DNA from 2 places in the Rhizobium sp. NZLR1 genome. Region 1 is predicted to be linked to the other one. Evidence: riboswitches for the same ligand, from Rfam matches in the RefSeq annotation. Region 1 holds a riboswitch; the other holds the start of a gene.

Region 1 (5,118 bases):
CATTCCGTGGGGCAAGAAGTCGAAGATCAAGGCCGATCTCAACAATGCCGAGAAGATCCTCGAAGCCGATCACTTCGGTCTCGACAAGGTCAAGGAGCGCATTGTCGAATATCTGGCCGTGCAGGCTCGCGCCACCAAGATCAAGGGCCCGATTCTCTGCCTCGTTGGCCCTCCGGGTGTCGGCAAGACCTCGCTCGCCCAGTCGATCGCCAAGGCGACCGGCCGTGAGTATGTCCGCATGGCGCTTGGCGGCGTTCGCGACGAAGCCGAAATCCGCGGTCACCGCCGCACCTATATCGGCTCGATGCCCGGCAAGGTCATCCAGTCGATGAAGAAGGCGAAGAAGTCCAACCCGCTCTTCCTGCTCGACGAGATCGACAAGCTCGGCCAGGACTATCGCGGCGATCCGTCTTCGGCCCTGCTCGAGGTACTCGATCCGGCACAGAACTCGACCTTCATGGACCATTATCTTGAGGTCGAATACGACCTGTCGGATGTGATGTTCATTACGACGGCGAATACGCTGAACATCCCGGCGCCGCTGATGGACCGCATGGAGATCATCCGTATCGCCGGCTACACCGAAGATGAAAAGCGCGAGATCGCCAAGCGGCATCTGCTGCCGAAGGCCATCAAGGAACATGCGTTGCAGCCGGAAGAATTCTCGGTCAACGACGACGCCCTGATGTCCATCAGCCAGCACTACACCCGTGAAGCCGGCGTCCGCAACTTCGAGCGCGAACTGATGAAGCTTGCCCGCAAGGCGGTCACCGAGATCATCAAGGGCAAGACGAAGTCCGTGCATGTGACGGCTGCCAACATCTCCGACTATCTGGGCGTCCCGCGCTTCCGCCACGGCGAAGCCGAGGGCGAGGATCAGGTCGGCGTTGTCACAGGTCTTGCCTGGACGGAGGTCGGCGGCGAGTTGCTGACCATCGAAGGCGTGATGATGCCGGGCAAGGGCCGCATGACGGTCACCGGCAATCTGAAGGAAGTCATGAAGGAATCGATCTCGGCGGCGGCCTCCTATGTCCGCTCGCGCGCTGTCGATTTCGGCATCGAGCCACCGCGCTTCGACAAGAGCGACATCCACGTGCACGTGCCGGAAGGCGCGACGCCGAAGGATGGCCCCTCGGCCGGCGTCGCCATGGCGACCGCGATCGTCTCGATCATGACCGGTATCCCGGTGAACAGGCACGTGGCCATGACCGGTGAGATCACCCTTCGCGGTCGTATTCTGCCGATCGGCGGTCTCAAGGAAAAGCTGCTCGCAGCCCTTCGCGGCGGCATCAAGAAGGTGCTGATTCCGGAGGAGAACGCCAAGGATCTGGCGGAGATTCCGGATAACGTGAAGAACAGCATGGAGATCATCCCGGTATCCCGCATGGGCGAGGTGATCAAGCATGCGCTGATCCGGCGGCCGGAGCCGATCGAATGGGACGGCACGGTGGAAACGCCGGTCATCGCATCGGTCGAAGGCCTCGACGAGACGGGCGCAACCATAGCGCATTGAGTGGCCTCGGCCACATTTATGCCCCATTGGCTGAAAACTCGGAAAAAGGCTGGCGAAAACGCCAGCCTTTTTTGTGAAAACGTCATGTAGACGCTTGCTTTTCCTTGATTTGCAGGGCTTTTGGGTTCCCGGCGGGCCTGATGATACCTATTCGGCGCCTAGCTTATATTGAGTCGTTTCGTACCATTTAGAAAGGGGTGGAAACATGAACAAGAATGAACTCGTGTCCGCAGTCGCCGAAAAGGCAGGACTGACGAAGTCTGACGCGGCTTCCGCTGTTGACGCGGTTTTCGACGTTGTCCAGGGTGAACTCAAGAACAAGGGCGACATCCGCCTTGCAGGGTTCGGCAGCTTCACCGTTTCTCATCGTGCCGCATCGAAGGGCCGCAACCCGTCGACGGGCGCTGAGGTAGACATTCCGGCTCGCAACGTGCCGAAGTTCACGCCCGGCAAGGGCCTGAAGGACGCCGTCAACGGCTGATCTGAGATTATCCGCCAGCCGTAAACGAGACCGGCTGTGCAGGATTTGGAAAGGGGTTCGGCTTTGCCGGACCCCTTTTGCTTTGCTGGGCCCTTGCTTTCGTGGCTTGCCGCCATGCGGGCTTTGATCTACGACATTTCTGTTCTCAGGGCGAGGTGAAACTCCCCACCGGCGGTATGGGTTTCGGCCCGAGCCCGCGAGCGCCGCCTTCCGCGCCAATGCGGGGGGAGGGTCAGCAGATCCGGTGCGATTCCGGAGCCGACGGTTAAAGTCCGGATGGAAGAGAATGAGTGTCGGCCGTGCGAAGGGCGGGGTGTCCTGCGTCGCCTGTTCGTGGCTCATGCGTCCTGATTTATGTTGGTCCCTGGTTTTGGATGAAAGACATGAGTCAGAATTCTCTTGCGGTCGAGCCGTCCCGCGCCATTGTCGGTGCACTCTGGATGGTCCTTGCCGGCATCGCCTTTTCGCTTCTTAACGTCGTCACCCAATGGCTGACGATGAAGCTTGCCTTTCCCTCGGCCTCGGCCGCCTTCTGGCAATATGGCTTCGCCTTCCTGTTTTCGCTGCCGTTCCTGCGCAGGCTCGGCCTGGCGGCGATGCGCACGCACTATCCCTGGCGTCACCTGGCGCGCGTCGTGCTTGCCGCGCTCGGGGTCGAGGCCTGGGTCGCCGGCCTTGCCGCGGTGCCGATCTGGCAGGCGATCGCGCTGGTGATGACCTCGCCGTTCTTCATCATTCTCGGCGCCCGGCTCTTCCTGGGTGAGCGCGTCGGTCCGGCCCGCTGGGCGGCGACCGCAGCCGGTTTCACCGGCGCGATGATCGTCCTGCAGCCATGGTCGGACGGCTTTGGCTGGGCAGCACTCTTGCCGGTGCTCTCGGCGCTGCTGTGGGGCGCCTCGTCGCTGATCACCAAGAGCCTGACGGGCATCGAACGACCGGAGACGATCACCGTCTGGCTGCTCGTTCTGCTGACGCCGATAAACGGAGGGCTGGCGCTTGCGGCAGGCTTTGCAGTGCCGACGGGTACAACACTTGCCTTGTTCCTGCTGGCGGGGCTGCTGACCGCCGCAGCGCAGTATTTCCTGACGCTTGCCTATTCCGCAGCGGATGCCGCCTACATTCAACCTTTCGACGATCTGAAGCTGCCGCTGAATGTGCTGGCCGGCTGGCTGTTCTTCGGTTATGCGCCGGCCGGCTACCTCTGGCTAGGCGCAGTGCTCATCCTTTCCGCCTCACTCTTCATCATGCGAAACGAGATGCGCAAAGAGCGGAAACCCGCCTGAGGTACCCTAACCTTCTCCCCCGGAAAACGGGGAAAAGGGGAGGTGCCATGCTAGATGTGGGCAGGGAACCGAGTGGTTGCGGCACATCCCCTTCGTCTCGTTTACGAGGGACGGGCCGAAACCCATGGCTCGACCCCGGCCGGTGGCGGCAGCCGGATGAGGGCCTGACTCGACTTGCCGCAGCCCTGACAAAATAGCGACGCTCCAGCCCTACCAGCGCTGATGCACATGCGGCGCGATCAGCCGCGTGTAGATCTCGCGTGTTGCCGCCATGACACCGGCCGTAAGGGGCGCCAGATCGGCTGCGGCCGCATTGGCTTTAGCTTGTTCGGCATTGCGGGCGCCGGGGATGACGACGGTGACGGCTTCAGCCATCAGGATCCAGCGCAGCGCAAAGGCCGCCATGGTGGCGCCCTGAGGCACCAGCTTGCGCACCTCTTCCACCGCTTGCAGGCCGACCTCGAAGGGCACGCCGGCAAAAGTCTCGCCGACATCGAAGGCTTCGCCGTTGCGGTTGAAATTGCGATGGTCGTCGCTGGCAAAGTGGGTGTCCCGGGTGATCTTGCCGGAGAGAAGGCCGCTGGCCAGCGGCACGCGGGCAATGATCGCCACGTTCCTGCGGCGCGCTTCCTGGAAGAACAGGTGGTCGGGACGCTGGCGGAAGATATTGTAGATGATCTGGATGCTGACGACGCCAGGATATTCGATCGCCTTCAGCCCGTCTTCGACCTTTTCGACGCTGACGCCGTAACCTTTGATCTTGCCGGCCGCCTGCAGCGCGTTCAGGTTCTCGAAGACCTCAGGCTGGTAAAACACCTCGCGCGGCGGGCAGTGCAGCTGCACGAGGTCGAGGCTGTCGACGGCAAGATTCTCACGGCTGCGGTCGATGAAGCCTTCGAGGTTCGCTTTGGTATAACCTTCGGCGACATGCGGGTTGAGCCGGCGGCCGGCCTTGGTGGCGACCATCGGGCGCTGGCCGCCGCGCGCCTTCAGCACGTCGGCGATGATTTTTTCCGAGCGGCCGTCGCCATAGACGTCAGCCGTATCGATGAAGGTCATGCCGGCATCGAGTGCGGCGTTAAGCGCCGCGCGTCCATCCACCTCGCTGATATCGCCCCAGGAGCCGCCGATCTGCCAAGCGCCGAAGCCGACATCGGTGACGGTGAAAGGCATGCGGCCGAAAGCATGGTGTTTCATGAAAAATCCTCCAGGTGATGAAAGATATTGGCCTATCAGGCGGACAACTATGCGGCAATTGTCGATCCGGCCTTGATTGGTTGCCTCGATGAAATATCGTTCCGCGACAAGGCTTCAACCGCAATGAATGGAAAAGGAAAGATCATGGAGATCAAACCTGTCGGCTCTCGCCCTTCGATGAAGCCGCCGGCCGATTATTTCACCGGCGCCGTTCGCCAGGATCCGTTGATGGAGACGCCCGAACCGGCCCGGATGCGGGCAACCTCGGTCACCTTCGAACCCGGCGCCCGCACCGCTTGGCATACGCATCCGCTCGGCCAGACGCTGATCGTGACCTCTGGCAGGGGCCTCGTCCAGAGCTGGGGCGGTGAGATAAGCGAGATCCGCGCCGGCGACACGGTATGGTTTTCGCCGGGCGAAAAACATTGGCACGGTGCCGCCGCGGACACGGCGATGACGCACATCGCCATTCACGAGGCGCTGGACGGCAAGCATGTCGACTGGTTGGAGCAGGTCACCGACGCGCAATATTCCGGCATGAGCTAAATCACAGCCGCTTCAGGCAATAGGAAAAATGCGCGTGTGATTCGACCGTCAGGAACTCGAATTGCCAGCGGTAATCCTTGCAGAATTTGGTGACCGCC
Region 2 (5,118 bases), 1.2 Mb from region 1:
TGGTCGATCAGCGGTGTGGTGATGCTGACGATGCTGCCGCCCGATTTCTGGGCCAGCATCTGCCGGACAACCAACTGGGTCAGGTGGATGAAGCCTTCGAGATTGGTCGAGGACAGCTTCCGGAAGTCGGTCATGGTGTAATCGACGAAGGGCTTGCTGAAGAAAATGCCGGCATTGTTGACGAGGGCGTCGATCGAGCCGAACCGGTCGATCGCGGTCCTTGTCACTCGCGCCGCGGTTTCGGCATCGCCGATGTCACCGTCGACGAGCGCCAGTCTGTCCGACGCCTGCAAGGCATCCGAGGCGCTGACCTGACGTGAGGTGGCGACGACATTATAGCCGCGCTCGATGAAGGCGTTGACGAGCCCGGCTCCGATACCCTGGGAGGCGCCCGTGACGATGACAGTCTTTGCGGTAGTCATGTTGAACTCCATAGTCTGGTCGGGCAACGCAGGCCTTACGAAGGCGGGTCGCTCGAGACGGGGCTGCTGCGAATGCGCCTCCATCGGGTTATGATCGTTTTCGCAAGGTGAATATGATGAAAACTCCATTCCCCGATTAGATGGAAATATCTGGATTCTCTTTTGCATCCATGCAAAAATCCTGGCATGGCAGACCTGAACGACATCGCGGTTTTCGTGAAGGTGGCGCAGTATGGCAGCTTCAGCCGCGCGGCCCATTCCCTCGGCATGCCGGTCTCGACCGTCAGCCGGAAGGTGACGTCGCTGGAGGAGCAGCTTGGTGTGACGCTGCTGCAGCGCACGACCCGCAAGCTTAGCCTGACGGCGCAGGGCCGGGCCTATTTCGATCAGTGCAGTGAGCCGCTCGCCCATCTTATCGACGCCGAGCAGGCACTCACGGAAACGCAGAAAAAGCCGGAAGGCCTGCTGAAGATCTCCGTGCCCGTCATTTTCGGGCAGGAGGTCTTCTACGAATTCGTATCGTCCTTCCTGAAGACCTATCCCGATATCCAGGTCGATCTCTTCGTCACCAACCTGTTCCTCGATCTGATCGCCGAGAATATCGATCTCGGCATCCGCTTCGGCGAACTCAAGGATTCCTCAATCATCGCGCAGCGGCTCGGAAAGAGCGTGCGTTATCTGGTCGCCGCGCCGGACTATCTGAAGGGCAAGGCGCCTCCCTCAGAGCCCCAGGACCTGAATGAGCATCAGTGCGTGTTGCTGAACGGCCGCAACGGCGAAGCGGAGTGGCATCTGGTCAGCGGCGGCAAGTCGGTCCGCCAGCAGGTGTCGGGGCCGGTCTCGAGCCGGGATTTCGACGCGGTGAGCGCCTTTACCAATCGCGGCCACGGCATCGGCCTTCTGCCTTCGACCTATTGCGACGATGAGATCAGGAGAGGTGCGCTCATCCGCCTGCTGCCGGACTGGTCGTCCGAGGAGATATTCGTGCATGCCGTCTATCCCACCCGCCGCTTCTTGCCCGCCAGATTGCAGGTCTTCCTCGACGCGCTGAAAGCATGGAAAAGCCCTTTGTGGCTGCCGCTGCATTGAGCCGGCCATCACCGAAAATTGAAACTACCGGCGTGGCCGGGCGTCCTGCATCGGCCAAGCTGTGCTAAGGTTGCGCGCTTGGATGGCGCGGGGATCTGCCGATGCTGACGACAGTTGCGGTGCTTATGGGTCTTTCCGGCCTCGTCCCGGCAGCGCAGGCGGGGGGAAACGAGGTTGACGTGACCCTGGTCCTTGCCGTCGACACCTCGCGCTCGATGGATTTCGAGGAGATCGGCATCCAGCGCGAGGGTTATGTCGAAGCGCTCAAGCACAAGGAATTCATCGATGCGGTGAAGGGCGGTCTGACCGGCCGCATCGCCATCAGCTATTTCGAATGGGCGGGCTATGTCGTCCAGGATTCGGTGATCGACTGGCAGGTCATCGAGACGGAAGCGGACGCGATCGCTTTTGCCGAAAAGCTCGAAGCCCGGCCGATTGCCACGCAGCGGCGTACATCGATCTCCACCGCGATCGCCCAAGGCGCCAGCATGATCGTTTCCAGTCCGTTTCCGTCCAGACGACAGGTGATCGATGTGTCGGGCGATGGCCCGAACAATTCCGGAAATCCAGTCATATCCGCCCGCGACAAGGCGGTGGAAGCAGGCATGATCATCAATGGCCTTGCCATTATGCTGCGGCCCTCCGATGCGCCGAACGGGCTCGACACATATTATGCGGATTGCGTGATCGGCGGCCCCGGCGCCTTCGTGCTGCCGGTCCGCAACATCGAGGATTTCGCCGTTGCCGTGCGCCGCAAGCTGGTGCTGGAGATCAGCGGGTTTTCCCCGCCGGCAACGGTGCAGAGAATCACCGGCGCCGAGACCGGGGTCGACTGCCTGGTTGGCGAGAAACAGTGGCGGGATTTTTTCGAGCGGTGACGGCGGGCGCGTGCGCCGACGCCGAATGAATGCACGGAGCAGCATGGAGGTGTCCTTCGAGGCTACTGGCCTTCCTCCTGCGCACCTCAGGGAGGTGCGCAGGAGGAAGGCATGCCTCAACAAGGGCTGTTTGAGTTCGCCGGAAAAGACCGCTGCCTATAGCGGCAGCTCTCGGCCAGACTGTTCACTGACCATGTAGTCGGCGTACCAGTCCGGCCAGCCCTCGTCGTGCTTGCCGCCGTTTCGCTTTTCGTGTTCGCCGTGGGCGGTCGCCGCGCGGCGCAGCGCTGATGCAAGGTCGCTCGAGGTCGCAAAGGCTGTCTCGTCGGCGTCGATGCGTCCCGCCAATCGCGTGGTGACCTCCTGGAATAGCCAGCCATTGCCATCGGGATCCTTGAACGAGGCGAAGGAGCGATAGCTGCGGTTTTCGGGATCTCGGCCGGCGATGCGCAGCCGTCCGAAGAGATAGGGCTCGTCCTTGCCGGCATAGACGCCGGCAGCGTCGTGGAACACGTCGCTGACCTCGACGCCGCGAGCGATAAGATCGCGGCGGGCGGCCTCGATGTCGGAGACGATAAGGTAGAGCCCCTGGGCGGAGCCAGGTGGCGCGGCGGTGACGTTCTTGCCGAAGATGATCGCGCAGCCGGAGCCGGGCGGGGTAAACTGGAGCACCCGGAAATCGGCATCATTGGCGAAGTCGGCGTCGAGCCGCCAGCCCAGGCTGTCGTAGAAACGTTTGGCGCGATCGACGTCGGAAACGGGGATGACGACCACCTCGAGCTTGGTGTCGACGGGCCGTGTTCGCGAATTTTCGATAGGGGTTTCACTGCGCATTGCATTGCTCATCTTCAGCTCCTTAAGGTTTGGGACGCATTAAGAATGGCGATACATGTCGGGGGTGAGTGGATCACAGCGCGGCGAGGGCGTCGAATCAATTATTCTGTCGGAATTGACCTGATGAAGACGGCGGGATCGGTCCCGCCGCCCCGGTTCGGGGGGAGCCGCCTTACGCGGCAAGAGCGGCGCGTGTCTTCCCGATTGTGAGCGCGGCCTTTGCGGCCTCCCGCCCTTTCTCGACGAAATGCGCGCGGTAGATCTGCTTATGGTGCTCGGTTTCCTGATACTGATGCGGCGTCAGCGAAACCGAAAGCACCGGCACGCCGGTATCCATGCCGGCGCGCATCAGCCCGTCGACCACCGCCTGAGCGACGAATTCGTGGCGGTAAATTCCGCCGTCGACGACGAAAGCCGCGGCAATGACGGCGCCATAACGTCCGCTTGCGGCCAGATCGCGGGAAAGCAGCGGCATCTCGAATGCGCCGGGAACATCGAACACATCGACCTGTTCGGGCGGCACGAGCTGATAGAAGCCGTCAAGGGCGCGGTCGACGATGTCGGCGTGCCAGCTGGCTTTGATAAAGGCGTAGCGGGTGGGTGTCATGGTAATCTCCTTTGGCGAACAGACACATCACCCAAGGCGATCACGAACGTCCCGACAGCCGCAAGGGCTGGGAACGTGCGTTCTCTTTCATCCGGACTATGACCGTCGGCTCAGGCATCTCACCTGATCTGCTGACCCTTCCGAGGAAGGCGCTCGCGGGCTCGCAATCGAAACTGCATACCGCCGGTAGGGACTTTCACCCCGCCCTGAGAACGGCCGGGACAATAGGGGGAAGACGAAGGGCTGGCAATAGGGCGAAATGCTTGCATCGCGGAGGCGGGGATGGGGTGAGGCGATCGCCACCTAGCTGGCTGCACCCCCCAGAGAGCCTTGTCCTGAGGTGCGCCGCAGAGGCCCCGAAGGACGCGGCGGGTGCGCGGATGCTAGATGAAGGCAGGGAGCAGCGTTGCGGCGAGTGCTTCGAGGCTCCGCCCCACGGGCTACGCGCCTCAGCATGAGGGACGTTGGAGGATGCCGCGCCGGTGCCGGGCGACGGGGGCGGCGTGGCCCGACCACCCTTGCTGATCGGGTACTTCCGCCTACATGCTCACGCGAGGACACCCACGTCAAAACAGCATGACCCGCTGATCCCGCCCGCGGCGAGGCAGGCCATGACAACTATCGGAGAGCGTGATGCCAGAATCTTTCGTCGTTCACCGCGAGGCGCATATTGCGGCGCCGCCGGCCGCAGTGTTTGCGCTGATGACCGACCCGCAGAAGATCCTGCGCTGGATGGGGACGGAGGCAGAGGTCGAGCCGCAGCCGGGCGGGCTCTATCTTGTCAACGTCACCGGTGCCCGCTTTGCGCGCGGCTCGTTTCGCGAGGTGGTGCCGGTTCATCGCCTTGCCTACAGCTTCGGCTGGGACGGCAGCGAGGTGGTGCCGCCGGGGTCGAGCCTCGTCGAGATCGACCTGATCGAGCAGGGGGGCGGAACACTGCTGCGACTGACGCATAGCGGCCTACCGAGCGCCGATCAATGCGCCGGGCATGCGGAAGGCTGGGCGCATTACCTTGGGCGGCTGACCGAGGTCGCCGCCGGGCGTGACCCGGGTCCCGACGCATTTTACGGCAGGACATGAACGGTTTTTGCGGGCCGGTGGATGGCCCTGAAGCGCCTGCCCTTGCGGGAAAACCAGCTGGCCGGCGCTGCGATGAGCGGTCCGAAATCGCTTCTTTTTCTCCCGCAAACATGAACGTGAAGTTCATCTCCAGTTCAATTTGGCGGCCCTAGGGTGGGAACGGCTGGATGAATTGGAGTTTTCGATGAAGGCACTTTCTATCGCGGCT

Evidence for each region. A riboswitch is a leader RNA that binds a small molecule or an ion and turns the genes downstream of it on or off. The one in region 1 is predicted to bind FMN.
Region 2: linked by a shared signal. The riboswitch ahead of J3O30_RS14525 (6,7-dimethyl-8-ribityllumazine synthase) and the one ahead of J3O30_RS08540 (DMT family transporter) in region 1 are both predicted to bind FMN.

Annotation. Positions count from the first base shown of each region.
Region 1 covers NZ_CP071632.1:1,710,274-1,715,391, forward strand. The annotation lists gene lon (endopeptidase La) at 1-1,513, shown strand, start outside; gene hupB (DNA-binding protein HupB) at 1,719-1,994, shown strand; FMN riboswitch at 2,132-2,286, shown strand; gene J3O30_RS08540 (DMT family transporter) at 2,378-3,277, shown strand; gene J3O30_RS08545 (aldo/keto reductase) at 3,488-4,474, opposite strand; gene J3O30_RS08550 (cupin domain-containing protein) at 4,598-5,020, shown strand; gene J3O30_RS08555 (class I SAM-dependent methyltransferase) at 5,022-5,118, opposite strand, start outside.
Region 2 covers NZ_CP071632.1:2,912,680-2,917,797, reverse strand. The annotation lists gene J3O30_RS14545 (SDR family oxidoreductase) at 1-422, opposite strand, end outside; gene J3O30_RS14540 (LysR family transcriptional regulator) at 609-1,511, shown strand; gene J3O30_RS14535 (DUF1194 domain-containing protein) at 1,613-2,389, shown strand; gene J3O30_RS14530 (VOC family protein) at 2,546-3,235, opposite strand; gene J3O30_RS14525 (6,7-dimethyl-8-ribityllumazine synthase) at 3,396-3,830, opposite strand; FMN riboswitch at 3,906-4,048, opposite strand; gene J3O30_RS14520 (SRPBCC family protein) at 4,464-4,910, shown strand; gene J3O30_RS14515 (hypothetical protein) at 5,095-5,118, shown strand, end outside.